Regions from separate parts of the Brevibacillus sp. BC25 genome, predicted to be linked through region 1. Evidence: riboswitches for the same ligand, from Rfam matches in the RefSeq annotation. Region 1 holds a riboswitch; each other region holds the start of a gene.

Region 1 (7,884 bases):
CCCGTATTCCACCCGAAGAGTTTTTTGTTTCCACGCTCTCCATACTGCACCCTCCTTTACCCCTATTTATGAGATGTTGACATGATTAAAATGATAATGTGTACACCTTAAATATAAAGCGTTTTCATAGGGGGTAACAACAAAATCAAAGCGCGAATTTGTCTGACTCGTTGTTGCCAAAACTTAATTGCCCATAGGAAAAAGACCTCTGCCCAGTTGCAGAAGCCTTCTCCTTACAAATTTTCCGATTCAACCTTGATCACTTTTCCAGTCTTCACATCGACATCGATCTCAAACACCTGATTTTGCTCGGTGAGAATAATAATTTCATACGCGAGAACACCTTCGTCTTTTTCCAATTCAACATGGACAACCCGCCCTTTTACCTGCTGCAAGGCGATTCGTATGGCGTCCTCTTTAGTAATGTCTGTTGGCTCGATAATCGCAGAAATCTCCTTCGCTTGATCAAGGGAATGTCCAGTTGCATGAACCGACATCCCCCCACCCAATACGGCGAGCCAAATACCAGCCCACTTTCCAATGGCTGTTTTCCTCATGCGTGCACTCTCTCCCTGCGCGAAAAATCCGTGCCAAAACACTCCTAGTTTGTCACAGATCACCCTAAATATTCGCAGGCAGGTCAACATGAAAAAAGACCGATGCGCACAAGTGCACACCAGTCTTTGCTTACAATACCGCTCGATTCTTAGCTGCGTGGTGAACGAGATTCGCCACTGCGTGGACGGGAGTCACCGCTGCGTGGACGAGAGTCACCACTGCGTGGACGAGAGTCACCACTGCGCGGACGAGAGTCACCACTGCGTGGACGAGAGTCACCACTGCGCGGACGAGAGTCGCCATTGCGTGGGCGAGATGGACGCTTTCCACCAAAACCGGAACCGGAACCGAAGCCACCTTTTCCTTTCGGAGGTAGCTTTTTCTTACCTACACGAAGAGGAGCCTCTTCTGTCAGGCGAACAGGAGTCATATCTGGTTCTTTGGTCAACAGCTTGAGTGCTGCGGATACGAGTGTTACGGAATCGACATCCTCCAGCAATTGCTCTGCCAGCGTTTTATAAGGAGACAGATCGTCTCTTCCAGATGCTTCGAGAATTTTGTCTACCGTCATCTTTTGTTGACCTTCCAAAGCCTCAGCCATCGAAGGAACCGCACGGCGCTCCATGCGACGGTTCGTTGTACGCTCAATCAGACGCAGATGGTCGATTTCACGGGAAGTCACAAACGTGATTGCCAGACCTGTTTTACCAGCACGTCCCGTTCTACCGATACGGTGAACGTAGCTCTCGGCGTCTTGTGGAATATCAAAGTTAAATACATGCGTTACACCGCTGATGTCCAAGCCACGTGCAGCCACGTCAGTCGCTACCAGCACTTCGATCGTACCTTCCTTGAACTTGCGGAGCACGCTGTCGCGTTTCGCTTGGTTCAAGTCACCGTGGATACCTTCTGCACCATAACCGCGCTTGGTCAGGGCTTCGGACAGCTCATCAACTCTGCGCTTGGTTCTACCGAAAATGATAGCCAGCTCAGGGGAGTGAATATCCAGCAAACGGCACAGTACATCGAACTTTTGCTTTTCAGCTACTTCCATGTATTCCTGTGCAATGTTTGGCACGGTTACTTCTTTTGCTTTCACTTGAATAATGGTTGGTTCGTTCATGAACTGTTGCGCAATTTCCTGGATCGCTCTCGGCATCGTAGCAGAGAACAACAGCGTTTGACGATTGTCTGGAACCTCTTTCAAGATTTCCTTGATGTCGTCGATGAAACCCATGTTCAGCATTTCATCCGCTTCATCCAAAATAACAACCTCAATGGCATCCAGACGAATGGTTTTTCTTCTCATGTGGTCCATGAAACGACCAGGTGTTGCTACGATGATTTGTGGACGTTTTTTCAACGCTTTGATTTGACGCGTGATGTCTTGACCACCATAGATTGGCAGGGCAGAGATGTTTTTAAATTGGGCAATTTTATTAATCTCTTCTGCAACCTGAACAGCCAGCTCACGTGTTGGAGTCAAAACAACCCCTTGAATATTTCCGCTTGTTTCATCCAAGCGTTCAATCAGTGGAATACCAAATGCAGCCGTTTTACCAGTACCTGTTTGTGCCTGACCGATCAGGTCACGACCTTGCAGTGCTACAGGAACCGTTTGATCCTGAATCGCTGTAGCCTCTTCGAAGCCCATGTTGCTCAACGCTCTAACAATGGAGTGATGTAAGCCAAAATCATTAAAAGTCGCCAATGAATGTCAGTCTCCTTTATCAATACCTTCATCTATAAAATTCTCAAAAAAAAGGGCACTATTCCTTACGATCCGGAACATGCCCTTTTATCCCCGATTGTACGTAGCACCCTAAAGAACATAGCTGTAATCGTACCATGCAATGACTGAAAAAGCAAACTGCATATATACCCAAATTGCCTGATTTTGTGATGCTACCGTTTTTAAAAAATAATAAAGCAGCCCAGAATCAGGCTGCTTGTCTGTTATCGGATTATTTTACCCATTTGTTGTAAAGCTCATCAAACATTCCTTGAAGTTTCATCTCGTCCATCCACAGATCCAGGTAGTTAGCGAAGATGGTGTCTCCGCGATGGATCATGTAGCCTTTTTCACTCTTCGTGAACGGATTGTCGGTCAGAGCTGGATACAGGCGGGAATCTGCTTTGGAATACACAATTGCTTCCAGCGTATCTGTGATCATCACATCGTACTTACCGCTTGCTACCAGACCAGGAATGTCGAGGTTGTTTTGTTCAACTGTTACAGTTGCTTTTGTCAGATGTTCACGAACGAATTTTTCGTTGGTGCCACCTGGATTCACACCAATGCGCACCTCTGGCTTGTTAATGTCTGCTACACTCTTGTACTTGTCTTTGTCAACTGCACGAATCAGCGGAGCTTTACCGAACATAATATAAGGATCGCTCATGTGTGCTTTTTTCTGACGGTCTGTGTTGCGCGTAACGCCTCCGACAGCAATATCGAATTTATTTGCCAAGAGATCGTCCATCAGTGTCGGCCAAGAGGTTTGGACAAAACGCGCCTCTACTCCCAGGCTTTTTGCGAATTCTTTCATCGCATCGATATCGTAACCTTCGAATTGGTTTGTTTTCGGATTCAAATATGTAAATGGTTTGTAGTCCCCTGGAGTACCTACGAGGATGTAGCCTCTCGCGATGATTTCATCCAAACGGGATTCAAACTTCTTCGCTTGCGGTTTTTTAGCAGTTTCAGCAGCTACGGTTGTGACAGGCTTAACCGCTGTTGCGGCAAAAGCACCTGTTCCTGATGTCATGAGCATTGTTGCAGCGAGTGTGCTCGCCAAGATTGTTTTTGTAAATTTTTTCATCTGGTTTCTCCTCCTGTTAAACGGTAATGAATTTAGTTATCAGAAATAAACTCCATCATCCTTAATGGCATCCCCCCTTTCAAAGAAAGAGGACTTACAACCTGTTGAGCTGCCTCCTACACAGTAAACCTGCCGATTCCTTGCTGTAATTCTTCTGCCACTGCGTTCAAACTCTCGACAGACTGGCCAATTTCCTGGATGGCTTGAAGCTGCTCTTCGGTTGCCTTTGCCACCGTTTGTGCGTCGAGTGAAGCATGTTTCGCAATGCTATGCATTTCATCTACAGAAGCACTCACCTGTTGGGAGCCTGCTGACATTTGTTCAGATGCTGCGGATACTTCCAAAATGTGCGCGGCAACGTTACGAGAAGATTCCAAAATATGCCCGAAGATTTCGCGAACCTCTTCGACCAGTTGAATACCTTGCTGTGCGTTTTGGTTGCCCGCGGTCATGACCTCTACCGCATGATGAGTATCCTGCTGGATTTCCCCGATCAGCATCGCAATTTTGGATGCGGATTCTTCGGATTGGTTCGCCAGTTTTTTCACCTCTCCGGCAACTACAGCAAACCCACGTCCATGCTCGCCGGCACGTGCTGCCTCAATCGAAGCGTTCAAGGCAAGCAAATTGATTTGCGAGGTCAACTGACTGATCGTATCGAGAATGCCTTCGATTTCTTTGGAACGATTGTTGAGCTGCTCGATGGCTACTGTCGCCTTCGATGTTCCCTCGCCAATGCTTCCCATCTGGCGAACTGCCTGCTCTACCACAGCAGTTCCTTGTTCTGCCTGCTCTGTTGCTATCTGGGCAGCTTCTGAAACATGTGCAGACGTCTCCGCGATTTTCACGATTCCTGCTGCCATGTCATTCATAGACAACGCGACATCCTGCGAGCTAGTGGCCTGCGCCTCTGCTCCCTCAGAAATCTGTGCAATAGACGAACCGATTTGGTTGATGTTTTCCGTCGCTTGTTTAATGCCTTCGGATACTTCCTGACTAAACCGCTGTACTTGATCAGACGATAGAGATACGTCTTCGATCAAATTTTTCAAGTGCGATACGGTCTGGTTAAAGTCACGTGACAGAACGGCAATCTCGTCTTTTCCATCAACTGTTACGGTCTCTTTCAGGTTCCCCTGCGCCACTACATTTACTGCGTGGTTCAGACGCTCAATTGGTTTCACCATGCGTACAGCCAAGAAATAAACGAGGACAACCCCAATTGCCAATACGATGAGGGAAATAACCATCAATCGGACTGACAGTTGATCGACAGGCGCATGCAGCTCCGCTACGGGTGCAGTGATGTATACGCCCCAGTTCAAACTGGTAGGAGAATAGGAAGCAAATCGCTCTGTATTCTCGTATATATATTGGGCGATTCCATGATTCCCTTGCTTGATATCTTCAAAAGCAGTCTGAAGCTCAAGAATACCCATGTCGAGAATCGATTCCTTCAGAATGTACTCGCTATTCGGATGATAAATAAATGTTCCTGTTTTGCTTACTAAAAAGGCGTAGCCAAATTCGCCAAATTTCTCTTCGGACACCTTTTTTTGGATTTCATTGATAGGAATAGTAGAACCGATATAACCGTATTGACGATTGTCCTTCATCAATGGAACGACAAGGGTCACGATGTTATTCCCTGTCCGCTTCGAAATGACTGGCTCGGAGACAACAACCTTCCCTTCCCCTTTACTAGCTTCCTTAATATGCGGACGATCCGAAATGTCGGTCACTTCTCCCATGAAATTGATCACTTTCTTACCACTTAAGTCATGCGAAAAGAAGAACGTCTCAAACTCGGGGTTTTTCTTTTGGGCTTCTTGAATGAGTTTCAGGTCGAATTCGACATTTTGATCAGCCGACATCAACCCTCCGATCGTACTTACAATCTCAATTTTCTCTTGAAAGAAACCATCGATACGAATCGAGAGATTGCTAGCTGACAACTCAGCTTCTTTGTCCAGACTGTCTGCTAAAAGATTGGAAGCACTCCAATAGCTTGCACCGCAAACCGTACCCAAACTAATAACCAACAGCAGGCACAAAACGATAATTAGCTTATTCTTCAAACTATTTCTCATACCGAATCACTTCTCCCTTCTCTTTTTTCAACAAAAAAAAGACTGCCCACCGACAGTCCATCATGACTACGGTATGGCAACCCGGCTGTCCTAGCTGCGAAAGTCATTTGACTTCCGTCCTTAGACCCGTGGCTTTGCGTCCCTGCCTTTCAGCAGGTTTGCCTTTGTCATTCCTTGTTGTTTTTTCAATTAAGGTCCACATTTTTTCAATCTCACCTTTCATTTCCCATAACTTTCCGCCAATAAACCTCGAAATGGAAAAAAAGCTGACAACCTTTTACAGTTGTCAGCTTTTTGTCAAACTTTTTTGATTAGCTTAATCCGATCACTTGCCCATCCTCGTCTACATATAACGATTCCGCAGCCGGCTTTTTCGGGAGGCCTGGCATCGTAACCAAGCTTCCGGTCAGTGCGACGATAAAACCAGCTCCTGCTGATATGCGCACTTCACTCACTTGGATTGTGAAGTCAACAGGTGCCCCCAACAGATCAGCGCGATCCGTAAAGGAGTACGGTGTTTTCGCCATGCACACAGGCAGATGGGACATGCCCATTTCTTCTACCTTTTGCATCGTTTTCAATGCAAGCGGCGAAAAGACAACCCCTGATCCACGATATACTTCTTTCACGACTGTCTCAATCTTGTCTTTAATGCTAAGGTCTTCCTCATACAAGAATCGGAAGGACGAAGGTCGCTCTGCTGCACGAGTCACTTTTTCAGCCAGCTCGACACCGCCTGCTCCTCCTTCTGCCCACACTTTGGACAGAGCCGCTTCGGCTCCGGCCGCTTGGCACAGCGCAACTACGGCATCGACCTCTGCCTGGGTATCCGTCGCAAAATGATTGATAGCCACCACTGCTGGCACACCGAACTTCTGCAGGTTTTCCAAATGGCGCTTGACGTTTTCGAAGCCTTTTTCCAGAGCAGACAAGTTCTCCACTGCGAGGTCAGGTACTTTTACCCCGCCGTTGTATTTCAACGAACGAACCGTAATGACCACGACAGCAGCCGATGGAGTCAGACCTGCTTTTCTACACTTGATGTCAAAGAACTTCTCCGCTCCCAGATCCGCACCAAAGCCCGCCTCTGTTACGACGTAATCCGCCAGCTTCAAGGCCATCTTGGTTCCGATCACGCTACTGCACCCATGCGCGATATTGGCAAAAGGTCCGCCGTGAATGATGACCGGAGTTCCCTCGATTGTCTGTACGAGATTGGGCTTGATCGCTTCCTTCAAGAGAACGCACATCGCATCGACCGCGTTGATTTCTTCTGCCCGTACTGGCTGATCATCGAAATCGTAGCCAATAATGATATGGTTCAACCGCTCGCGCAAGTCTGCTAGATTCTCACTCAAACATAAAATCGCCATGATTTCCGACGCGGTCGTAATCATGAAGCCATCTTCACGCGTCATTCCATTGCCGTCACCCAGACCAACAACGATGTTACGCAGTGCGCGGTCGTTCATGTCCATTGCCCGTTTCCAGACGATTTTCTTTGGATTGAGCCCACGCGGATTGCCATGGAAAATATGATTGTCGATCATCGCTGCCAACAAGTTATGTGCAGCTGTAATCGCATGAATGTCCCCTGTAAAATGCAGGTTAATTTCATCAGCCGGGAGAATTTGTGCTTGGCCACTTCCGGTTGCTCCTCCTTTGATCCCCATGCAAGGACCCAAGGACGGCTCGCGAAGCGCTGCAATTGTTTTCTTCCCGAGAAAATTTAATGCTTGTGACAGACCAATCGTCGTGAGCGTCTTGCCTGCTCCCGCCGGGTTAGGATTCATCGCTGTAACAAGAATCAGTTTGCCATCAGGGCGCTCCTTCACTTGCTCCCATAGCTCATCTGATAGTTTGGCTTTATACTTTCCGTATAGCTCCAAATGCTGTTCTTCGATACCTGCACTCTTGGCAATTTCAACAATAGACTTCATTTTTGCCGTTGCCAAAACCTTATAAAAGTCTATAAAGCTTGTTTGCTTCCTGCTTCTTCGTGCCTGCTTTTGCCGAAGCTACTTACATTGGATATGACACTCCACAGGCGTAAATTCGGATGCAACGAATCCTACATACTAACAGTAACTTGTTTGGTGTTAGCTTGCTAGTTTTGCCAGATTGATAGCAGCATTCAGGTCTCTATCTATCTTTAGCCCACATTGACATTTGAATATTCTGTCTGATAGTCTCAAGTCTCGATTTATCTGACCACATTCAGAACAAGTTTTTGATGAAGGATACCACTTGTCAGCTTCCATAAAGCGAATGCCGTATTTCTCACACTTGTACTGTATTTGTCTTTTGAACTCGTAAAGTTTCTGTTGCGAGATGGCTTTAGACAAATGACGATTCTTCATCATGCCTTTGATATTCAATGTCTCCATCACTACTATGCCAGGCTTGGTTTTCAC
Region 2 (7,884 bases), on a different contig from region 1:
AAGCAACCCGATAAAGCCACCCATAAAATTAGAAAAGAAACCGACCGCGATCGCATGAGGCGGTGCGCTACCGGTTAATAAATCACTGACCATATTTCCAAAGGCAAGACCAATGCATCCCGGCAAGCCGAATAACATGCCAAATACGGGCTGAAGGGCATTGGCCGGACGAATCGGTACGGAAGGAATGAGCTTGATATTGGCAAGCATAATAATGGCAACAGCGTAGAGCGCGGCAGTGACGACAATCAGGACGTAATCTACTGTCGTCCATTTCCGCCGGAATAGAGTCGAAAACATCAGAATAAACCCTCCTTGTGTCAAGTGTTAATGTTTGGAATATTCCTGTAGCCAGTTTACTCTCTCTTTACTTGATCGTCTAGAAGAGGGTGGGTAAAACATCACATTGATCTGGCTGTAGTGGTGGGGAGGAAACAGGAGAAAACGCTCAGATTCTAGGGCCACCCCCTGGAGGATTGACTGCACGACTCCATGCAAAAAGCGAAACCGCGTCCAAAGTTGTCCTTTCAGGATGTATTTCAGAGGTGGACGCTTAAGGGCGTGTTTCGCTTTTTGCATTCCGTCTCGGTCGGTGTCCCTAAGATCTTCGCTTATTTCTCCTGTTTCCTCTGCGAGCTGATTGTTGTCCTCTTGTATTAATTGGCGAGAATAAAAAGGGAGAGAATCATTGTTCTCTCCCTCCTGAATTCACTTTCAAATATTATTCAAATCCCACGTTAGAAGAAGTGCATTTCCAGTCCAAGCGCCTCTGGAGCCCATCTTAGCTCCGGAATAAATGGCGGGTAATTTCAGCTTCACTTATGAAATACTTCCTCGAAACTTCTACGTTTGAAGCGCTCCCGTCATTTATTTCGGAGCGGACAGTCAATCCCCCTTGCGGGGCGGAGGCCGAAGCGAAGACTGGAAATGCACTTCTTCTCCACGACAGCTACTCCTCAAACTTCACCATTTCCAAATTGGTTTTCTTGACCTTCACCAAGTACAACAAATAGATCAATCCAACGAAGGTCCAGAGCAAGCCGAGCATCATGGACGTTGCTTCTAGGTTCACCCACAGAAAGGCGATGAACGTTGTCCCGATGAATGGAGACAACACGAAGCCCCACCAGTCCTTGATATGCTTGTTCTTTTGTTTGCGAAAATAGTACGCCATTACGCTGATGTTCACAAAGCTAAAGGCGATCAGTGCTCCGAAGTTAATAAAGGAAGTTGCCGTTAATAAATCCATATACAAAGCCAACAGCATCAACGCTCCGACCAGCAAGACGTTAAGCAAAGGAGTTCTCAGCTTCGGATGTACATAACCGAACCAGCGTTGCGGCAAAAATCCATCTCGTCCCATTGCGTACAATAAGCGTGTTACGCTCGTGACAGATACAAGCCCGGAAGCTAGTGTCGAAGACAACGCTGCCGCTAAAAACACAAATTGAAAGATCGTCCCGCCGATAAACAAAGCAATCTCCGCAGAGGCCGCTTCTGGATCAGACAATACCGAAACATCAGGAAATAATGATTGCATGAAATAAGATGCCGTAATAAACAACGCTCCTCCTGCGAGTGCTACGAGCATAATCCCGCGAGGAATCGTCTTTTTCGCATCGACGGTTTCCTCCGTTAACGTGGTTACTGCATCAAAGCCAAGGAAGGAAAAGCACAGAATCGACGCACCGGAAAGCAGTGCAATTACAGACATATCCGGTGACACAAATGGACGCAAGTTGAATACTTGCCCAAGCCCGTCACCCTGCATAAGACCACGGATAGCCAATCCTGCAAACAACACGACGACCACGACTTGAAACAGTACCAGAATCGAGTTGACGGATGCGGTCACTGTTACGCGAAATACGTTTAGTCCCGTCACCAAAGCAATGAAGCCAATAATCCACCACGCTGTCGACACGTCTGGAAACACGGATGATAGGTATACTCCCGTCAACAAGGCGTTAATCATCGGTAAAAATAAATAATCCAGCAAGGATGCCCATCCTACCAAAAATCCTGCATAGGGATGAATCGTTTGTTGCGTATACGTATACGCGGTCCCTGCTGAAGGGAATAGCCGTACCATCTTTCCGTAGCTTGCCGCCGTAAACAGGATCGCAAGAAGTGTGACTGCATAAGCAGCAGGAACGTGCCCCCCCGTATCTCCAGAAACAATGCCAAAGGTGTCAAAAACGGCCATCGGGGCCATGTAGCCCAGTCCAATTACGACAATATGTCGCAACTTCAAACTACGTGTTAGTTCTGCTCTCCCGTTCACTGCCTGTCCCCCTTTTTGTAACAGAATAATTATACACGCTGGTTTATAATCACGAAAGAAAAAAGCACTGCTGCACACGGGTTCTCCATGCACAGCAGCGCTTGATTTATATGGGTATTCCCTATGCTTTTGGCAGTTCAAAGGAACTCTTCAACGATACAATCCGGTTGAATACGAGCTTGTCATCTGTCGTATGCTTCGGATCGACATTGAAATAGCCATGACGGAAAAATTGATACTTGTCTTGTGGCTTGGTTTCTTTCATATTTGGCTCCACATAGCCTTGCAGCACTTCCAACGAATTCGGGTTAACGTTGTCGAGGAAAGTACCCTCTGCGTCTTCATCATCCATAATCAATGGCTCGTACAGACGGAATTCAGCAGGAACTGCATTGGTCGCGTCCACCCAGTGAATCGTACCTTTTACCTTGCGACCTGTAAAACCGCTGCCGCTCTTCGTCTCAGGGTCATACGTGCAATGGATCTCGATCACGTTGCCATCTGCATCCTTCACGATGTCATTGCACTTAATGAAGTACGCGTGCTTCAGACGCACTTCATTTCCCGGGAACAAGCGGAAATACTTGCTCGGCGGGTTTTCCATGAAGTCATCCTGCTCAATGTAGATTTCGCGGGAGAACGGAATTTGACGATTGCCCATCTCTGGGTTCTCTGGATTGATCTCCGCTTCGAGCATCTCGACTTGTCCTTCCGGATAGTTCGTGATGACGACCTTCAACGGATTCAAAACAGCCATCGTACGTGGTGCCTTCAGCTTCAGGTCCTCACGGATGAAATACTCCAGCATTTTCTCGTCAACCGTGCTGTTAGCGCGCGCTACCCCTACTTCACGAGCGAATGTACGAATCGCTTCTGGTGTATAGCCGCGACGACGGAAGCCTGCGATGGTTGGCATGCGCGGGTCATCCCAGCCGTCTACTACATTCTCATCGACAAGCTGTTTCAGCTTGCGTTTACTCATAACGGTGTTGGTCAGGTTCAAGCGAGCAAATTCGTACTGGCGTGGTACCTTCTCCATTTCGCACTCGCGGACAACCCAGTCATACAACGGACGATGATCTTCGAATTCCAGTGAGCACAGGGAGTGTGTCACGCCCTCAATGGCATCCTCCAACGGATGAGCGAAGTCGTACATCGGATAGATGCACCATTTGTCGCCCGTGTTGTGATGCGTTGCATGGGAGATTCGATACAGAACCGGATCACGCATGTTGAAGTTCTGAGAAGCCATATCGATTTTCGCACGCAGCACCTTTTCTCCGTCCTTGAATTCCCCTTGGCGCATCCGTGCAAACAGGTCCAGGTTTTCCTCCACAGATCGGTTACGGAACGGACTATCTGTGCCTGGCTCTGTCCATGTTCCACGCATTTTACGCATGTCTTCAGGAGACAGATCATCTACGTAAGCCAAACCTTTTTTAATCAACAGCACCGCACGGTTGTACATCTCTTCAAAGTAATCAGATGCAAAAAACAGCCCGTCCCATTCGAAACCCAGCCATTGAACGTCCCTTTTGATGGCCTCTACGTATTCGATGTCTTCCTTTACCGGATTGGTATCGTCAAATCGAAGGTTGGCCTTGCCGGAAAATTCACGTGCCAACTCAAAGTTGAGGCAGATTGCTTTTGCATGTCCAATATGAAGATACCCGTTCGGTTCTGGGGGAAAGCGGGTAATGATTTCCTTTACTTTGCCCTCTTGCAAGTCATCAATCATGATATTGCGGATAAAATTGGATGCCGCTACCTTGTTTTCCAATGAAATCAACCTTTCACTTCACCTTTACATTCCATAATACTGATTCTCTACCCAGAGTTCAACAAAATCGGGTCGTTGACCGACCCGCTCACGTCTTCCATTGCTGCCTCGTTTGCCATTGTGACCTGCAATACAGATGAATGACAGAATCAATGGCTAAGCGCTGCTCCGTGATCCCACGAATCGTTTCGAGATGCTTCGGGGAAATCAGATGCAGCAAAGGCTGTTCAACATGATTGAAACGTTGGAATGCTTCCGCAGCAATCCGATCCCACTGCGGGTAATACCGAAGCAAGTCATCGGGCATTACGCGGGAGCGGTCCGTGTCGGACTCTGGCAAACAATCAAAAGGTTCATCCAGATTCAACGTCCCATAATCATCAGTCAACTCTTCACCCGGCAATACATCCCGTGCAGCCAATTCCAGGTCATACATGGTCGGCACACAATTCGCATGAAAGCTGTGGTTCACGTACCTTGCCTTATCCCAACAAAGAATGTACTTTCCGAACTGGTTCTTAAACGAATATTTTTGTACGTCCTGTTTTCGTAATGAGTCAAGTCTTTCCACAAATACAGGGTCCAATACCTGGTCCAAATTATCCTGTGCCCATACAATCGTTCCTTTTGGGATAAACCTTGTCGCAAACACACCGTACCCGATCTCATCGTTGATATAGCGCAATTCTGTATCGGGATGCATCATGGTCTTTGTTTCACTCCTTGGCGAATGTGCCTTTTTATCATCATAAGCAGTTCAGCCCCAGGAGGTGTGTGAATGTCTGCGAAAAACAACCTTCCCCATAACATTTCTCACTATTTTTCTGGATTAAAATATTTTTTCTTATTTACCACAAATGGTAAATAGTCTATATTATTGGCAAACGGAGTTTTAGGAACATTTTCCCACAACGATCGAATCAGTATCTGTGTCAATTTTCTACTTCATCCATTGATATCGAAACGGCATACCCGGGGAAATCCGGCGACGCAAAGCTACAGGGGCTACCTCCGCAACAGCGGACACGCTTGCCAGCTACCGAAGTATTGATGTAGGACGAGACCAATGATCCTATATCATTGGTCTTTTTTCGCGCTCATAATGTCTATTTTTGTCTATTTTTGTATGTTTGTGTACTTTTAGTTTTTAAAGGAGGTGAGGCAACAGCGGATAGCCGGTTTAATGAATCATTATTCTGTTCATCATGAAGGAGGTTTCATAGGAATGTCATTCTGGAAGAAACTCTCGACCGTCGCGCTGACTGCTGTCATCGGGCTATCAACATTCTCTGGGGCACAAGCTGCTAACCGTCCAACATCGATGTCACCGAACGCAATGGTGACAACTCCTCACTATCTGGCTACGGCTGCGGCCCTGAAGACATTGGAAGACGGTGGAAATGCAGTAGATGCTGCTATTACAGCCGCTTCCACATTAGCTGTCGTCTATCCTCATTACACAACCATTGGTGGAGATAACTTCTGGCTCATCTACAATGCCAAAACAAAAGAGCTGAAGGCGCTGAACGGCAGTGGTCGCGCAGGCGAAAAGGCAACCATCGACTATTACAAAAACAAAGGCTACGAAAAAATCCCGTCCCGCGGTTATGAATCGGCAAACACTGTCCCTGGTGTCGTCTCCGGCTGGTGGGAGGCGTATAACTACGCCCATAAAAGCATGGGCAACAGTAAGCTTCAATGGAACAGACTGCTTGAGCCTGCCATTGGATACGCCCAGAACGGATATCCAGTCTCCCCCAACCAAGTATATTGGACGAAATACGCCACAGATCCAACTGACAATGACTTGAAGAATCTTCAACGTTTTGATGGTTTCCGCAAAACATTCCTGAAGCCAAACGGCGATCCCTATGCAGCAGGCGAAATTCTCAAACAAAAGGATCTTGCCAATACTTTGCGAATCATAGCAAAAAAAGGTGCTGACGGTTTTTATAAAGGAGAAGTTGCTAAAAAAATCGTAGCAGACATGCAAGCCAACGGCGGATTGCTCACGTTGAAAGATTTTGAGAAGCACACCTCCACTTGGGCAGATCCAATTTCGGTAGACTACCGCGGTTATAAAGCGTACAACGTTCCGCCTAACTCCCAAGGCATGGCTTCGCTCTCTATTCTTAATGTTTTGAACAATTTTGACCTCAAGAGCATGGGTGAAGGAACACCCGATTACTATCACACGATTGTGGAAGCCACGAAACAGTCTTTTGCTGACCGCGACAAATGGCTGACTGACCCTGCCTTTGTGGATATCCCTGTGGATGAGCTGTTGTCCAAGCAGCACGGGAAAGATTTAGCAGCGCGCATTGATATGAAGCAGGCAGCTAAATCCGTAGAACCGCTTGATCCAAAAGGCGATACAACCTGGTTCGGGATCGTCGACAAAGATGGAAATGCAGTGTCCATCATTCAGAGTCACTATTTTGACTGGGGTTCCGGCATCGTAGCGAAAGATACGGGCATCCTTTTGCAAAACCGTGGAAGCTATTTCTCTTTGGATCCCAAACACATCAATCACTTGGAACCAGGAAAACGCACCTTCCACACAATTAACCCAGCTATGCTCTTTAAAGGGGACAAGCCTTATCTTCTCTACGGAACACAAGGGGGAGAAGGACAACCGCAAACGCAAGCCGCTCTCGTCACGCGTATCATCGACTTTGGTTTCAGCGTGCAAGACGCAATCGAAGCGCCAAGATGGCTGCATGGACGCAACTGGGGATCTGCTTCCAACAATCTCAAGGTGGAAAGCCGCATCCCTCAAGACGTCCTGGACGAGTTAATTAAACGTGGACATCCAGTCGAAAAGCTGGAAGCAGCTTATACCGATACGATGGGACAGTCCGGCGCAATCCTGATTGACCCACAAACTAATGTAAAATTTGGCGGTGCTGACCCTCGCGGTGAAGGCGCAGCAATGGGATATTGATATTTTGTCAGACTGCTGAGTTAATCTCAGCAGTCTACCTTTATTATATTTCCTTGTGGTAGACAGCTTTTCACAAAGAAAGAAATATCTTAATCACGGTTTAGGAGTGGAACAATCCTATGTTTTTGTTCAACAAACTCAGGAACAAAATGATCCTTTGGTTTCTCGTCGTGGCCGTCATTCCACTTACTGCCGTTTCGGTGTTTATCACGAACAGCTTTTCATCCATTCTGATTGATAAACAAAAATCATCCTATGTTGACCTTACTTCCAGTACGGCCATAGCTATGGATCAATATCTGGACCGGCGTATGACAGAAATTCAGATTTTAGCCCGTACCTCAGATATTCAATCCGATGATGCAGCGGCAAAAAATGAATTCATCCGCAAGTTTACCGAGGAAATGAAACTGTATGACGGAAATACGTATATCGCAAGCGATGGAAAAGTAACGGCTGATACTTTCCCCAAAAGCGTTGGAATCAATCTTAGCGAGCGCCAATTCTTCAAAGACGGCATGCAGGACAAACCCAGCTTCTCCGATGTTCTTGTTGCGAAGACAACCGGCAATCGCTCTATCATCGTCGCTTCCCCTGTCAAAGCGAAAAACAATGAGAAGCTTGGTGTCTTGACTGGGCTCGTCAATGTAGATGACTTCACAGCTACATTTCTCAAGAATTTGAAAGTAGGCAACGATGGTTATCCGATTCTCGTTGATAACAAGAACCAGATTCAGTACCATCCTACCCAGGATCTGATCGGAAAACCGCTTGAGGAATCCGCTCTGCCGCAACCATTAACGGAAATCCTTAAATCAGGAAAAACGGAAAAGGGCTCATACAGCTACTCGGACAATGGCAAGGATTACGTTGTCA
Region 3 (7,884 bases), on a different contig from region 1:
TCATCCTGCACACGAATGCTGCCACCATTCACCTGCTCCAGATGGACCAAGCTGCGTAGCATCGTGCTTTTGCCGGAGCCAGAAGGCCCGATTACTGCCACGACTTCGTTCTTTTTCACCGAAAACGAGACATCTCGCAAAACTTCCTGATTGCCAAACGATTTCTTTAGATTCGATACTTGAATGATTTCCATATTGCGCCAGCCCTTTATTCGAATTTGAACCTTTTCTCCAGCCACTTAAAGAACAACGTCAACAATAGCGTCATCAACAAATAAATGATTCCCGCAATAAAAAACGGAACAATGGTAAAATCTCGATTCACAGCCGTTTGTGCAAAGTGAAGCAACTCTGGGACGGCAACCGCATAGAGCAGCGCTGTGTCTTTTACGAGAGTAATGGATTCATTTGCGACAGCAGGCAAAGCCACTCGAAACATTTGCGGCAAAATAATCTTGTTGGTTGTCTGCCATTTGCTAAAACCGAGGACCTGCGCCGCCTCGTACTGTCCTTTGTCGATCGACAGCAGTCCTCCACGGAAAATCTCCGCGAAATACGCTGCGTAGTTCAGCACGAAGCCGAGGCATGCAGCTACGAATCGATCCATAACCAAGTATTCTCCGATCACTGGCAAGAGGGGAAGGCCAAAAACAAAAAACAATAGCTGTAATAATAGAGGCGTTCCACGCATGACATACACATAGGTGTGCGCGAACCAAGACAGACCTTTGTTGCTGCTATTCGCCATTAAGGTAATGAGAAATCCCAATGGGATCGATGCCAGAATAGCGATGAAGAACAGCAACACTGTCATCTGCGCCCCTTCTAGCATAGGCACGGTAATGGAGATAATATAGTCTAAGCTCATCTGGTATGCTCCTAATTCTTATAATAAAGCGTGGCTTCGCCAATCATTCGGCGAAGCCATCGTATCTTTCGTTTATTTCAACACGCGATTTTCGCCAAACCATTTTTCCGATATTTTAGCAGCTGTTCCATCCTGATTCATGGTATCCAAGGCTTTTTGCAGTTCGTTCAATAACGCCTCGTTCCCTTTTTTGACGCCCACTCCATACTCCTCAGGTGCAAGTGATTCTTCCAACAGCTTAAAGGTTCCAGGTTCTTTTGCCATATAGTAATCGGCAACAATCTGGTCAATGACAACTGCTTCCACGCGGCCAATCTTCATATCGCTCAATGCCAGTACATTATCAGGATACTCTGTAATTGATTTGACCTGATTTTTCATGTCACTTGCATTGACAGCATCAGCTGCGGAAGACAGCTTTTGCAAACCAATTCCTTTACCAGCCAAGTCCGACAGCTTGGTCAAGTTGCTATTTGCCATCGTAACCACTACTTGCGCGTTTTTCAGATAAGGCTTGGTAAAGAGAACCTTCTCTTTTCTCTCATCCGTAATCGTATATCCATTCCAGATCAAATCAATACGACCGCTATTTAGTTCAGACTCTTTTGCACTCCAATCGATAGGTTGAAACTCGACTTGTTTTCCCATCTTTTCGCCAGCTGCACGCGCATAATCAATATCAAAACCGACTAGCTCATTTTTCTCATCCCGGAATCCCATTGGTGCGAACTTATCATCAATTCCGATAATCAGCTTGTTCGCGTCAGCGCCAGTCTTTGCGCTGGAACAGCCCACTACCAATGAAACAATCGCACTCAATAACAATGACATCCATGCTATTTTCTTCATCGTGATGATCCCCCTCGTTTTCTCTACTCTATATTTTACTCTGATAAAGTGGTAATACGTTAACAAGGTATCATGATAGCACATTAGCAAAGAATAGTCGATACTTTAGTAAACAAAAGCGCCTTAGAAATATACGCCAAATGAATGAGTAAAATGCCCGACTAGCAGATGCACGTCTTTTTCTTTTTTCCGACACTCCCTCGTTCCTCTATCTTTTTGATATACTCCGTAGCCAACGGAACCTTGCACGCTGTCTGTCCGACGTCCACATGCACTTTGCCAATTTCTGCGGCCACTTCCAACGCTTCCTGATGAAGTTCCGGTACATACGCTCCTACTGAAATAACGAATTGATTCATGGTGTACCGTACGCGATTCTGTTCCTGGTGAATCGTCTCCTTTACTCTCATGAGGAGCCGCTTGATTTCTTCTTTATCTAGCCGTTCATCGGGAGTAATCGACAAGTAGTTCGAATACGTATTCCACCCACATGTGGCTACCATCTCTTCTTTTGACTCGATCCATTCCCGCGCCAACTCCATAGCAAAATGGCTCTCAGCGGCTACACTCGCAACCGTATATTCGGCGGGCGCGTACCAAGACGCTTCCTTGACCCAAGCCTGCAGCCGCTCTTTTGTCATGCTCTTCGGGTCAACCGTCAATCCGGCCAAGTACATGGCGTCGTAGTTTCCCGTATCGTACAGCGCCTGGACGAGCTGCTGATCACGCTTTACCTCCTTGACCAGCTTTTTCATATCGCCGACTCGCACGCCAAACAAAGGCTCTTTCCCCCCATGCCGTAATAACGTTTTTTTCGTCTGCTCTGTCCCCAGCGCTTCGAGCTTCTGCATGACTTCTTCCAACGTCATCTTTCCACCCTCCTTTTTCTTCTATTAATAGGATAACCAGCAGCGCTACCTCCAACACGAAAAAGCCCTCCTCATTCAAAGGAGAGCTTTTTCGTATTGGAGCTTGACGTCTTTTTCCTATCCTTACGCCTGATTGCGTACTTTGATATACGAAACATTTCTCACATTGATGACAACATCATCATATTGAAGCATTCCGTCGCTTTGATTCGCGACCATTTGAATGATCTCTTCCGGTTCCGTCGATTCGATGCTAATCGTTTCACCGCCACCGGAAAAGTAAAATTGAATCACTTTTACTTCCTTCATAAAATCCCCTCCTATTCCTTCTAGTTATCGGATGGTTGGAAAATTTTTGTTATGGGTGATTTTTATGTATACTTTTGTTGCAGCTATTCCGTTTTGAATGTCTATCACTTCAGTGAAAAGGGGTTTGTTGAAAATGCCGGATTCGGTACACACGAGAAAAGGAGCAGTTAAAGCCTCACTCATCCCTGAAAATGTATTAGCACTCCTTCATGCTGGAGAATTAGAAAGCGTCAATTTGACTGAATGGCAGGCTGTTGATCATATTCATCTATTACGAAGCGTTCTGCCTCATGTTCAATTAGATGCGCATGTCGCTCGACTTGTTGATCAATTAGAAGAAACGGGATCTACTAGCGGAATGAAAGCTATCCGTCTGATTGGACTAGAACTACTTGCGATCTTATACAAATCGGGTGAACCCACAGCTACGTCTCCCGTTTTCCTATCGTTGGCTACCCACAAGTCAGACAGTGTACGTTGTTGGAGTGCCTATATCATTGGCTTGGACAACACCTTATCGCTCGAAGAAAAACTAAGGCAAATAAGAAAATTCGCGGCAGATCATCATTTTGGAGTGAGAGAGATCGCATGGATGGCGATTCGAGATTCTCTCGTGCATGATCTGAACCATTCCATTCAACTCCTGAGCAAATGGGTACTTGATACCGACGAAAATATTCGCCGCTTTGCGGTAGAAGCCACACGCCCACGAGGTGTCTGGTGTAAGCATATTGACGCATTGAAAAATGATCCTGCTCTCTGCCTACCTTTGCTCATGCCAGTGAAGTCAGATGCATCTAAATATGTTCAAGATTCTGTAGGGAATTGGTTGAACGATGCGAGTAAATCACAACCAGACTGGGTGATACAGCTTTGTGACGAGTGGCTAAGAATCTCTGATACAAAGGAAACGAAAAGAATTGTTACCAAAGCGAAAAGAACCATTCTGAAGACCCAAACCGAACAGAAATGATGAACCGAATCTCATATTTATCCCAATTTTATTTGTTGAATTCATTATCCAAGGAAAGTTTGCGCTTAATCGATCAATTAACCTCCTTAACCCCTTTCCCCAAAAATACGTGCATTCAAACACCAGAAACTTTTTCGGAGGGATTCTACTTCATCAAACAGGGGAAAGTACGTTTATATAAAGTAAATCGGGATGGTCGGCAGTTTACATTTGATATCCTCGGGGAAGGCAATGTGTTTGGAGAAGTGGATCTGCTCTCGTTAGGTACACGGGAGATGTATATAGAAACCATTGAAGACTGCCTCATTTGTAAAATGAGCAAAGCAAAATTTGAGAGCTACATAATCGAACATCCGCAACTGATGATGAAGATCATGAAGCTCATTAGCGATAGAATGGTTTCGATCAGCCAAGCAGCCGAAAATCTTGCCCTTCTCCCTTTACAAGATCGCATTATTTCCACGTTAGTAAGGCTTGCCGACCAATTTGGCAATCCTAACAGTTCTGCGTTTCAACAAATTGAGTTACCTCTTTCCCATCAAGAGCTCGCCCATTTTGTCGGGGCATCCAGGGAAGCTGTGACGGTAGCATTACGTGCTTTAGCAAGAGAAGAACTGATTCAAACAGGCTTTAAAACCATTTCCATTCATCGGGACAACATTTTAAAGAAGATGTAATCCAGTTTACATCTTTCCCTCCAAAAGAAAGATATCGTAAAGCTATAGCTTCTACTATTCTTTCGAAAAAGAGGGGAACGACATATGGATAAACCACATTTCCAGAGCCTGCGCGAAGAGCTAGATTATACAACCATTCAAATAGCAGACTTCCTCACTCGTGAAGTAACAGATTCATTTACAAGATCAATCGAGGAGCTAAGGACCTCTGGACACGCAAAGGGCTTGCCGATTGGTTCGTTTGCGCCTGATTTCACATTGAACGATCACACTGGCAAGACCATTACCTTGTCGGAAGAAATCGTAAAAGGTCCCATCGTCCTCACGTTTTTCCGTGGATCATGGTGCCCCTACTGCAATTTGGAGCTGCAAGCATACCAAAAACAGATCGATAAGATAACCTCTCTGGGTGCCCAATTGTTTGCCATTAGTCCACAATCTCCTGCACACTCTCTTACTATGCAAGAGAAAACCGGACTGAGCTTTCCCGTGTTATGCGATACCAACAACCAGATAGCAGAAAAATATAAACTCAGATTCAGACTGCCTGATTATTTACAGGATACCTACCGATCATTGGATATTGATCTCAAGCATTTTAATAGTGACGATTTTTGGACGCTCCCCATTCCTGCTACTTATATCCTCGACAACCAGGGCGTAATCCGGTTAGCATGCTTAGATCCAGATTACAAAAAGCGAATGGAGCCAACCGAAGTTTTAGACATTCTGCGTACCCTAACCTAACGCCTATATAACGAAGAACCAGTTGATACCATAACTGGTTTTTTGTACGTCTATGCTTTATGAACAATTAGTTTCTTTTCCCTACCAAAACTTGACAAAGTTATATCTTTTGGCTTATATTTTGCATGATTATCTCTAGCAAAATTCGACACGTTTTTACAAATTTTGCTAAAGAATGCAAAAGGCAAAGTCATCGAAAGGTGGCGACGCAAAACCACGGGTCTACAGTCTTTGACCATGATAGCCGGGTTGCCATCATCTTGAGACTATTTTTTCGATGTTGGTAGCTTCGGTTGTTCCATTTCGATGGAACGGCCTTTTTTTGTGTTTACATTTTTGAAAGGAGGATGAAAGCACTTTCATTTTCGTAACGGATGGAAAAACATAACTTTTGAGACGTCAAACATACACAACATGGTTCAATCAGAGAAAATGATGGAGTGGACGAGTTATGTACAAACAAGTAGAAACCGTACAAGAGTTAGCAAAATTTCATGAAATCAAAGAAACAGTATGGACAAGCATGGGCTTCGAGATGGAGTACGCGAAAGAAGGCTCGGCTCAGTTCCTCTTAATTGCCGAAGATGGTGAAGCAGGTGGAACATTTGAAATGACGCCCTTTTCCAAATCAAGTGCTTATATGAAATCACTTTTTCAGGATGTTGTTACAGAAGATATGAAAGTAATGGAGGTAGACAGTCTCGCTGTTTTGCCGAAATACCGCGGACAACTAGGGCAAAAGGGAATTTGCTTGATGATAGATTACGCTGAAAAGAATGGTTATACCCACGCAATTGGGGTAGCAGATCCGACTTTTTTTTCGTTCATTAACAAGAAGTATCAAGTAAAAGCGACTCAGACCAAAGATATCGTCTTTTACAAAGGGGCCGATGCCATTCCGACCCTCTTCCATCTAAAAGATGTCTATGACAATAAGCACGATCCGAAATATTCCTGGTACAATTCGTCGTCATCCAACCAAGTAAAAGTCGAGGTAGGTGGGTAACATGGATAACATCGATAACATTGATTTATTGAGAAGAAGAAACAATTGGGTCGTAATCGTATTCGCAAGTATTATTACGATTGTTCAGGTCTTAAACCTCTTTCTAGGCGTATCGTACACATTCGTTTTCACGATACTGGGTATTTTGTATGGCGTGCTGGCACCTTTTACTTACATCTCCAATCGCCCGAGTTTCCGTGAAAAAGCAGCGCCCTTCATGAAGTTTTTCAACCTCGCCGTAATCGGGATCTTCATGTTCATCGTAGTTGGACTGGACCCGCATATGATCAATATCATGACCATTATGTTCTTTGTAGCAGTCATGGGGATTTATCAAGACCGACTCATCAATATTTTGACGATTGTATCGACATTGGGTATTGTCTCTTACTACTTCCTGACACAGAGAGAAACGATTTTCCATTCGACTAACAATATTGATCTGATGTACTTCCTGCTTACCTTCTGCTTCGTCTCTGTCACGAGCATGATGCATGCTGTATTCAATAACAAGCTGCAAGAGGAAAGTGAGCAACAAAAGCAAGAAGCGATTGCCTCGAAGGAATCGTTGCAACGTGTTCTGGATCAGATCAATGAATCACTCACCTCTATGCAAGACTATCAAGAGAATTTGAACCAGGTGACGGACGGTGTGAATGTTCGGGCAGTCGAAACCGTCGCTTCCCTGCAAGACATTATGGAGTCCTTTACGGTCCAGACCAGCAATACGGACGAGCTGCGTCGGGAAATGAGCTCGACGAATCTGCAAGTTGAGGATATGACTCGCTCTGTTACAGAGATGCATGAGTACGTAGAATCGACCAAAGAAGCCACTAGCGAGAGCGGCAAACGCATTGGCAACATCGGCAATGACTTTGAACGATTCATCACGGACATCCAAGGTACGAACCAGCTGATTCAAGAGCTCAATAAAGAAACCGAATCAATTGGGAAAATCATTCAAACCATTTCCGAGATTTCTGCACAAACCAATCTGTTGGCACTCAATGCCACGATTGAAGCGTCTCGCGCAGGCGAACACGGCCGAGGATTTGCTGTCGTAGCAGATGAAGTACGCAAGCTGGCTGAATCCTCCAAGCTATCCTCAGAGTCGATCTCGAGCCTGCTCATGACCATTCGCGAAAAAATGAAGCTCGTATCGGATATGATTTCCGAGTCACAGACTTCTTTTGAGAAAAATAGCGAGGGCATCCTCGAAGTACAAGAAATGTTCACCAATGTAGACAACTACATGCAAAACTTTGCGGATAAAACGAAAAACCTGCAAGAGTTCATCATCCATGTGCACAGCATGATTCAGGAAGTCGGCGCAAAAGTAGAAGTCAACGCAGATATTACTGACAAGAACAAAGAGAGCCTGGAAGAAGTGCTTGTTCTCGTTTCTGAACAAAAAGACGAAGTCGTTAAGGTTTCTGGCGGCTTTGAGAAAATCGAACAACAGATGCGTGGTCTCCATATGTAGCATTCCTGCAACCGCCTTTCACGGGCGGTTGTTTTCTTTTCTCATTTTGTAACTAAGCCCCCGTATAATAGAAATATTCTGATAGTTTATTTTGGACATTGGA
Region 4 (7,884 bases), on a different contig from region 1:
GTAGACCCTTTGGATAATGATTTTTGAGTTGCCCCTCAGATTGCTTGCCCCAACCGATGGAGAATCCATTTACCGTAACCAGCGTCCAGCCGCTTTCACCGTCATGCGTGAGCGCTTCTCCTTTTAAGTACCGCAACATTTCAGGATCTTCTGCGCCATATGAAGCGACACGGGCTGCCTCCGCAGGGGAGAGGGAGAGTGCCAAGGCGTGTGCAGGTTCAAATCTGTTCTTTTTTACAGTTCCTAGGTGCAGACCGACGCGCGCGACCTTTAGCTTGTCCCAATTGAGCTCAGGAGCAGGTGAGTAGTAGAGCTGCTCGCCAAACAAAAGAAAAGCTGATTCATCATCGAATGGTTGGGAGAGCGTCGGGAGTGCTTCGTCCGCGAACGTACGCCAAGCTGCTAGGGCTTCTTTTCGACCTGCCGGAGCAGATTTTGCCGCACGCTTTTCTTTCCGTTTCCCGGAAGGTTCATGAACTTCTGCGGACTCACTCTTTTGCAGCTTGGCGAGGTAATGACCTTCTCCCTGTAGACGATGCGGCCACAATCTGGCTGTCTGGGTGAGCTGCTCATTTTGTGGCGACGCCCATTCTGGTTGACCAGCAGAAAAGCAATCTGCATGTGGCAGCGGGACGATCTCAAATTCCGGGTGACTTCCCAGGAAGTTAACCAGGGACTGCTCATTTTCTAACGGAGCGAATGTACAGGTGGAGTAGACCAACGTCCCGCCTGGCTTCAGCATAGCAGCGGCCGCCTCGAGAATATCGCCTTGCATGACATGGCACTCCGTTACTTTTGCTGGGCTCCAGTCTTCGATTGCTTCGGGTAGCTTGCGAAACATTCCTTCGCCAGAGCAAGGAGCGTCTACTAAAATTCGGTCAAAAAACTGAGGGAATCGCTCCTGTAAGCGTTCGGGCGTTTCGTTGGTCACGACGGCATTGGTCACGCCGCAGCGCTCCAGGTTTTCTGACAAGGCTTTTGCCCGAACAGGATGGATTTCGTTTGCCACGAGCATTCCTTGTCCATGCAAAAACGCTGCAAGCTGCGTCGATTTGCCCCCTGGCGCTGCACACAGGTCGAGAATTCGCTCACCAGGTTGTGCACCGAGTGCTTCGGCAGCGGACATCGCACTTGGCTCCTGCAAGTAGTACATGCCAGCGGAGTGAAAAGGATGCTTGCCGGGCCGATCTGGCTCTTTGTAGCGAAAACCGTTTTCGCACCAAGGGACTGCTTCCAGAGCAAACGGCGAGATATTTAAAAAATCGTCACGATCCACCTTCAACGGATTGACCCGCAAGCCGTGTGTCACGAGCTGATCATACGAGGAAACGAATGCCTCATAATCGTGTCCGAGCAAGGTTTGCATGCGCTCGGTAAATGATGTTGGTAAATTTTTTGTCATAACAGCCTCCGATGTCAGATTTTGGCCCCATGTGAAAGGAAAAGATAGAATCATGGCGAATCATAGAGAATGAGGTGAGAGCATTATGGAAGGATCCCGTGCAAAACGCTACCGCTCCCGGCGGAGGAATGACTCGGAAGTAAGCCGGTTTTGGATCATGGGGTTGCTGTTCTCACTGCTGGTGCTCGCTTTTGAATTCTTTATCGAAATACCCGCCGACGCAGATTGGCTGATCGATATGGAGATGGCTTTGTTTTCTGCCAGCTTTACGTTACTTGCCTTTTATCTGCTCGGACTTACCTTTGCCTTTTCTCGCCACCAAAAGGCAGGGAAGATCAATCACCAAATCATCATCTATGTATGGTTGGGTGCGATCTTGTTTCACTTGTTCCTGCTCATCAGCAATTTGTCCAATCAGCATGTGTACAAAGCAGGGATCATTCTATTTTTAGGACCATTGTTTTTAACTGTCTACCATTTTATCACGTACTTGGCAGCTTTGCGCGAGGAGCGTGAGGAGCAGGAGGCAGCTACGACAGCTACGCTTGAGCGTACGGCCTACCAGATGATTCTGGAGGGTGGGCGTGTATACAGCGAGATCAGTCGCCTGAAAACAGAATATCCAGAAGTGGAGCAAATGCTTCGTGCCAACGATTTTCACGATAAACTGGAGCGCTATGCTTTGGAAATGCAGCAGTATTTGCAGGCGAAGCATTTTGAGCGTAAAGACGTGGAGCTCTTGGAGGGTCACTATTATTTCTTGGAAAACTTGCTGAGCTTGGCGAAACAACATCCGGGAATAATCGAGTCCCGCGTATATAGCCGCCGAGGTGACAATTGATGGGTACAAAGGAGAGAGAAGCGGATGTTTTGGAAAAAAGACAAAGGCCTAGCAGAAAAAGAGACAGCAGCGACGACAGTGGCAACTCCCACAACCACAATGGCAGGCCACCAAGACGCTTGGAAACATGAGCTTCGCGGTATTTACGAACAGATGGGTGCGATTCTCACTTCGAACCAAGCGATGAACGCCGAATCCGAGCAAACGGTGCGATTGGTGACGAGGATGAAGCGTGTCGTAGATAATATCCAGGTCATTAACGAGCGGGATGATGAATCTGCGAGCCAACTGTCGGATCGAGGAGAGCGCTTGACGGACATCTGTAAACAATCGGTAGCGCGTGCAGATGAAGGTAAGAAAGCAATGACGGACGTTGTGGAAGTCATGAGCCTGCTGGACAAAGAATCGGTTCATACGTCCAAGTCCATGAGCCGCTTGGAAGAGCGCTCTTCGGAAATTACGAGTATCGTTAAGGTGATCAGTGACATTGCGAATCAGACCAACCTTCTCGCCCTGAATGCAGCGATAGAAGCGGCACGTGCGGGTGAACAAGGCAGAGGCTTTGCTGTCGTAGCGGATGAGGTACGGAAGCTGGCCGAGATGACAGCGAATTCGACCAAGACCATTGCAGAACTGATTGGCAAGATTCAGGAAGAAACAAAAGAAGCATTGTCCAACAGTGAAAAAAGCAGCAGTGCGATCAAAGGCGGGCTTTCCATCAGCAAGGATGCTGCACAGAAGACAGATCAGATCGTGAACGCTTTCCAGGCACTGAACGTCGAAGTGTCAGGTGTGATGGAAATCATCGCGCACCAAAAGCGATTTGCTGACGATGTGTCCCAGCAGGTAAGTGATGCGAAGGGCTTGCTGGAAGAACTGAATGAAGGCTTGGCCAAGCACGTGAGGGACGCCAACGCAGTAGAGCAAAAGCTCGCGATGAGTGTAAAGGATGTCAAATCGTTATTGTGAGTATGAGCAGGAAGAATCAGGAGTCCGTATCCAAGCGATGCGGACTTTTTGGTATTTATTCACTTCCTTTCACGAAATATTTACATGTTTTCGTTTGACTATTCGAAATGGAGTACTATAATCAAAGTAGGATTCTCCATATCTTTCCTTTTTTCGACAAAATCTTATCAGCATTCGCTATGAATGGGCAAACCCACTGAAAATTGGGGACGCAAAGCCACGGGCCTAATGTACACGCTACGATGGCAGCCGGGTTGCCGACTAGCAGTGTATTTTGCTGTTTTAGTTTTACGGCTCCTTTCATGCGAAGGGGGCCTATTTACTTTACAAAAGGGAGAGGTTAAAGCATGTCAATCCTTCAAACACTGGACAAGCAGTACATCAATGGGGAGTGGCGCGACGGACTTGGCGCGAAGACATTGCAAGATATCAACCCTTACAACGGGGAAGTCATCGCAGAATTCAAAATGGCAAATTTGGAGGATATCGACGCGGCTTACAAGGCGGCAGCCGACGCGAAAAAAGAGTGGGATGAAGTGAATGCTTATACCAAATCCCGAATGTTGGAGCGTGCTGTTCACTATATCGAAGAGAATGAAGAAGAAATCATTCAGATCATCATTCGTGAATTGGGTGGAACCCGACTGAAGGCATTTTTTGAGATCGGGCTTGTGAAGGATATTATTCGCGAGGCGGCTACGTTCCCGGTACGCATGGAAGGAAAAATTCTGCCTTCTCCCGTAGACGGAAAAGAAAATCGCTTGTATCGGATTCCCGTAGGAGTTGTCGGTGTCATTAGTCCGTTCAACTTCCCGTTCTATCTGTCGATGAAGTCCGTAGCTCCAGCTCTTGGTGCGGGCAACGGTGTCGTCCTAAAACCGCATGAGCACACGCCAATCACGGGTGGCACTCTCATCGCGAAAATTTTTGAAGAAGTAGGTTTGCCCAAAGGCTTGATCAACGTTGTTGTGACGGATATTGCTGAAATTGGCGATGGTTTTGTCTCCCATCCGATTCCGCGCATCCTTTCGTTTACAGGCTCTAGCCAAGTAGGAAGCCATATCGCGCAAGTGGCAGCGAAGCATTTCAAAAAGGCGATTTTGGAGCTGGGCGGCAATAGTGCACTGATTGTTTTGGAGGATGCGGATCTACAGTATGCCGTCAATGCAGCGGTATTCAGCCGCTTTACCCACCAAGGTCAGATTTGCATGTCGGCTAACCGGGTTCTGGTTCACCAAGATGTATACGATAAATTCCTCGATCTGTATGTGGAAAAAGTATCTGGACTCAAGGTTGGCGACCCAAATGATCCTGACACAGTAATCGGTCCGTTGATCAATCAACGGCAAGTCACCAACCTGATGGCAACGATCGATGAGGCGATACGCGAAGGGGCCGTTCCTGCACTGAAAGGGGAAGTAAAAGGCAACGTGGTCGAGCCGATCGTATTGACAGGAGTGACCACAGACATGTCGATTGCATCCAAAGAGCTGTTTGGTCCGGCTGTTTGCATTATGTCGTTTGCTTCCGAGGAAGAAGCAATTCGCATGGCGAACGAGACACCATTTGGATTGTCCGGGGCGATTCATACCCGCGATCTGGAGAGAGGTGCACAGATGGCCAAGCGCATCGAGACCGGCATGATTCATATCAACGATGGAACGATCAATGACGAACCAATTGTGGCGTTCGGCGGTGAAAAGCATTCCGGATTGGGACGCTTGAATGGTCAATGGAGCCTAGAAGAGTTTACTACGCTGAAATGGATTTCGGTTCAGCACAAAAAGCGTCAATTTCCGTACTAATGCCAGCAAAATATAGAGGTGAAGAGGGTCATGAACGGTTACGTAGAATGGAACGAAACAGAAGCTTCCGAAAAGGGGAAAAACGCAGAACTGCTCGAGGCGTTCATCAAGGTTGCCCCCTATTTAAATGATTTACTCACCGATGACATTACCATTGGGGTCTACGACACGGAAAAGCTATTGCGTAATGTGCCTGCCCAAACATTTGCGCTGCAAGTCAAGCCAGGTGATCCACTACAAGAAGGAGATGTGATCACCAACGCGATTCGTAAAAACACCAAGCAGGCGATGATAGTCCCCAAAGAATTATTTGGTTTTCCTCTCGTCGCACGGGCGATCCCCCTGCATGATCACACGGGAAAAGTCATCGGCGGTGTCGGCATTGGTTCGAGTATGGAGCGAGCTAATGAGCTGTATGAAATTGCCGCAAATCTCTCGAGTGTCGTCGAACAGGTCAGTGCTACGACACAAGAGATGGCTGTGCAGATCGGGAATTTGAACGAGCAAATGAAGGCGGTCTCAGAGCAAGCCAACGATGTGAGCCATAGTACGACTGAGATCGAGCAAATTACGCTCGCCGTGAAAAAAATCGCTGATCAAAGTAACATTTTGGGACTGAATGCGAGCATTGAGGCTGCGCGGGTAGGAGATGCAGGGCGTGGATTCGCTGTCGTTGCGAATGAGGTTCGCAATATGGCGACGGATTCACGGGACAATGCAGACAAAATCAAGCAAACCACAGATTCCATCCGGGATTTGATAACCTTGCTGCAAAATTCGATTGAATTGATCAATCAAACCATGGAGAGTCAGGCAGCTGCTACGGAGGAAATTTCTGCGACGATGGTCGAAGTGAGCGACAATACGCAAAAGCTGGCAGGGCTGTCCCAAGAAGTGTTTGAAATAAAGTAAGCCCATACATGTAACAAAATTCCCCTCTCAGGAGTCTAACTTTAGAGAGGGGAATTTTTCCTTTAGTTTTTTTGTGTGGTAGGTAGCGATTGCTCCAGCATATAGCGATACACCGGTACTTCATCGCCTTTTTCAACGGGCAAGAAGTTAAACGTGACGTAGCTGTCTACTGATTCCGGTTCCATGGCCAATGCTATGAAGTTGGCGTTTGGCTGGGCCATGCTGAACACGTAGCTACCCGCAGGAAAGGTTTTCGTTGTTTCTGTTACATTTGCAGTCACTTGGTTGGTGAAATGCCCATTCTCGTAAATCGTATTCACCTTGTTTTCCAAAATGGTGTAGCTTTCTACCGCTATAGTCGTTTCTTTTGATAGCTTGCTTACCGAAACACCGAGCAGTTCCAGCTTGGCTGCAACGTCATGGTAGCCAGGAGGCATGAGATAAGCAGTGGGGCGCTCGCGTTCGAGTACGGGATAGGCATCCGTGGAGCTTACCCAGTCGATGGGGGTAGACACTTTTTTTGCTGTAGCTAGATCGACCACTTCGAGAGATTGACCCGGTACTCGCTTATTCTCACTCAGGATGACGAGTTTGTCGTTGTCGTTCGCCTTTTTGCCTTTTTCCATGATTTCTGCGCGTGCCTGCGTCACAGTGGACTTGATTGCTTTGGCGTTGGCTGCTGTTGATTGGATGACAGCAGCGTGAGTCATGGCCTGACTATATACACGGCGCTCAAAATCGGCGCGTCCAATGCCGATGCCGCGTGTTTCCACCAAAAACGTCAACGTGTTTTTCAATCCCAAGGCATTGCGTCCGATTCTCGTCTCTGTGCTGCCTTCTGTTGCGGTCACTTTTCCGTCCTTGCCTTTTGCAAGCGTATAGTATGCGTGATGAGAAAGTTGCTCCTTGTCGAGTGCTAGTTGAACGTCAGCCAAGAGCAGGTTGTCTGACATTTTGCGCAGGTTGGCGGGAATATTCAAGTTCTTCGCAGAGGAGATCAGAACATCGTAGGAAGAGATTGCGCCTTTTTCCCCAACATCGCGAAGCTGGCTGGAAGAGACGCCGTATTCATGAGCGTCAAGCACGACATCAGGTTGATAGGCATGGATGGCTTGGTGAACGGCTTGCACCTCTGGATATTCTACCTTCATGTAGTCGCGGTTGGCATCCAGCTCTGTCGCGATGTAGCGTTTGAACTGGTAGGAGCCATCCGGGTTGATGCGAGGAACAATTGCAACGTTTACTTTATCCAGGAGGTCGGTGCCAAGTTTTCCTTCTGCCAGCCATTTGGCGATCACGAGAGCAGATTCACCAGAGGCGGGTTCATTTCCATGGATTTGTGCCTGGAGCCAGATGAGTGGCTTCTCCTTGTTTTGTTTGAGCTTGCCGTGGTCTTTGCTGAATAGGAGCAGGGGGATATCGCGACCTTCCAAGGATGTACCGATGGAGAGCAGCTTGATTTCCTTGTTGCCTACAGCCAATTTGCTTATGTAAGCCATCATTTCTTCCTGGGACGTAAAAGCCTCTTTTCCTTCTTGGAAGCCGGGTGTCTCAAACTGGATAGTTGGCTTGGGAAACAAGCTCTCAATCTGTGCAGGCTGTACATAGGTTGGCCCTATTCCGTAATAAGGAATGTGGGGCGGTGGTTCAGCTTGGGTGGCATGGATGATTGAGGGGCTGGTGAACAGAGATATTACGAGTGCTGTAGAAACAACGTAGCGTACTTTCTTGTCCATAAATTCCCTCCTGCGAAATAGAAATTAGACACCTATGATTAATTTATCAGATTATTATAAAAATAATAATCGCTACGAAATATTCATTTTAAAGTAGGACTTTCGGTTCTCCTTTAATAGAATAGGGGGATGACATGGTCAGAAAAATCAGCAGAATGCTCCTTTTGATGACGGCCATCGCCGTAAGTAGTTTCTTTCCGAGCGATATTTCTGCAAACG

What was found. A riboswitch is a leader RNA that binds a small molecule or an ion and turns the genes downstream of it on or off. The one in region 1 is predicted to bind cyclic di-GMP.
Region 2: linked by a shared signal. The riboswitch ahead of ggt (gamma-glutamyltransferase) and the one ahead of PMI05_RS18705 (methyl-accepting chemotaxis protein) in region 1 are both predicted to bind cyclic di-GMP.
Region 3: linked by a shared signal. The riboswitch ahead of PMI05_RS22605 (GNAT family N-acetyltransferase) and the one ahead of PMI05_RS18705 (methyl-accepting chemotaxis protein) in region 1 are both predicted to bind cyclic di-GMP.
Region 4: linked by a shared signal. The riboswitch ahead of PMI05_RS14675 (aldehyde dehydrogenase family protein) and the one ahead of PMI05_RS18705 (methyl-accepting chemotaxis protein) in region 1 are both predicted to bind cyclic di-GMP.

Annotation. Positions count from the first base shown of each region.
Region 1 covers NZ_AKIX01000067.1:15,217-23,100, forward strand. Annotated here, with positions in the region: gene PMI05_RS18685 (PTS mannitol transporter subunit IICB) at 1-43, opposite strand, end outside; gene PMI05_RS18690 (PepSY domain-containing protein) at 234-557, opposite strand; gene PMI05_RS18695 (DEAD/DEAH box helicase) at 707-2,269, opposite strand; gene PMI05_RS18700 (transporter substrate-binding domain-containing protein) at 2,523-3,380, opposite strand; gene PMI05_RS18705 (methyl-accepting chemotaxis protein) at 3,497-5,470, opposite strand; cyclic di-GMP riboswitch class I at 5,543-5,643, opposite strand; gene PMI05_RS18710 (formate--tetrahydrofolate ligase) at 5,782-7,425, opposite strand; gene PMI05_RS18715 (RNA-guided endonuclease TnpB family protein) at 7,570-7,884, opposite strand, start outside.
Region 2 covers NZ_AKIX01000033.1:6,480-14,363, reverse strand. Annotated here, with positions in the region: gene PMI05_RS09825 (QueT transporter family protein) at 1-300, opposite strand, end outside; gene PMI05_RS09820 (APC family permease) at 950-2,284, opposite strand; gene PMI05_RS09815 (glutamine--tRNA ligase/YqeY domain fusion protein) at 2,406-4,073, opposite strand; gene PMI05_RS09810 (SET domain-containing protein) at 4,153-4,770, opposite strand; cyclic di-GMP riboswitch class I at 5,020-5,108, shown strand; gene ggt (gamma-glutamyltransferase) at 5,290-7,008, shown strand; gene PMI05_RS09800 (methyl-accepting chemotaxis protein) at 7,128-7,884, shown strand, end outside.
Region 3 covers NZ_AKIX01000095.1:7,900-15,783, forward strand. Annotated here, with positions in the region: gene PMI05_RS22565 (amino acid ABC transporter ATP-binding protein) at 1-194, opposite strand, end outside; gene PMI05_RS22570 (amino acid ABC transporter permease) at 209-868, opposite strand; gene PMI05_RS22575 (amino acid ABC transporter substrate-binding protein) at 941-1,717, opposite strand; gene PMI05_RS22580 (DNA alkylation repair protein) at 1,879-2,586, opposite strand; gene PMI05_RS22585 (hypothetical protein) at 2,710-2,895, opposite strand; gene PMI05_RS22590 (DNA alkylation repair protein) at 3,029-3,868, shown strand; gene PMI05_RS22595 (Crp/Fnr family transcriptional regulator) at 3,868-4,545, shown strand; gene PMI05_RS22600 (peroxiredoxin-like family protein) at 4,630-5,292, shown strand; cyclic di-GMP riboswitch class I at 5,466-5,549, shown strand; gene PMI05_RS22605 (GNAT family N-acetyltransferase) at 5,744-6,298, shown strand; gene PMI05_RS22610 (methyl-accepting chemotaxis protein) at 6,291-7,781, shown strand.
Region 4 covers NZ_AKIX01000050.1:26,564-34,447, forward strand. Annotated here, with positions in the region: gene PMI05_RS14660 (RsmB/NOP family class I SAM-dependent RNA methyltransferase) at 1-1,402, opposite strand, end outside; gene PMI05_RS14665 (hypothetical protein) at 1,488-2,243, shown strand; gene PMI05_RS14670 (methyl-accepting chemotaxis protein) at 2,268-3,212, shown strand; cyclic di-GMP riboswitch class I at 3,389-3,474, shown strand; gene PMI05_RS14675 (aldehyde dehydrogenase family protein) at 3,560-5,017, shown strand; gene PMI05_RS14680 (methyl-accepting chemotaxis protein) at 5,048-5,929, shown strand; gene PMI05_RS14685 (M14 family metallocarboxypeptidase) at 5,992-7,665, opposite strand; gene PMI05_RS14690 (hypothetical protein) at 7,800-7,884, shown strand, end outside.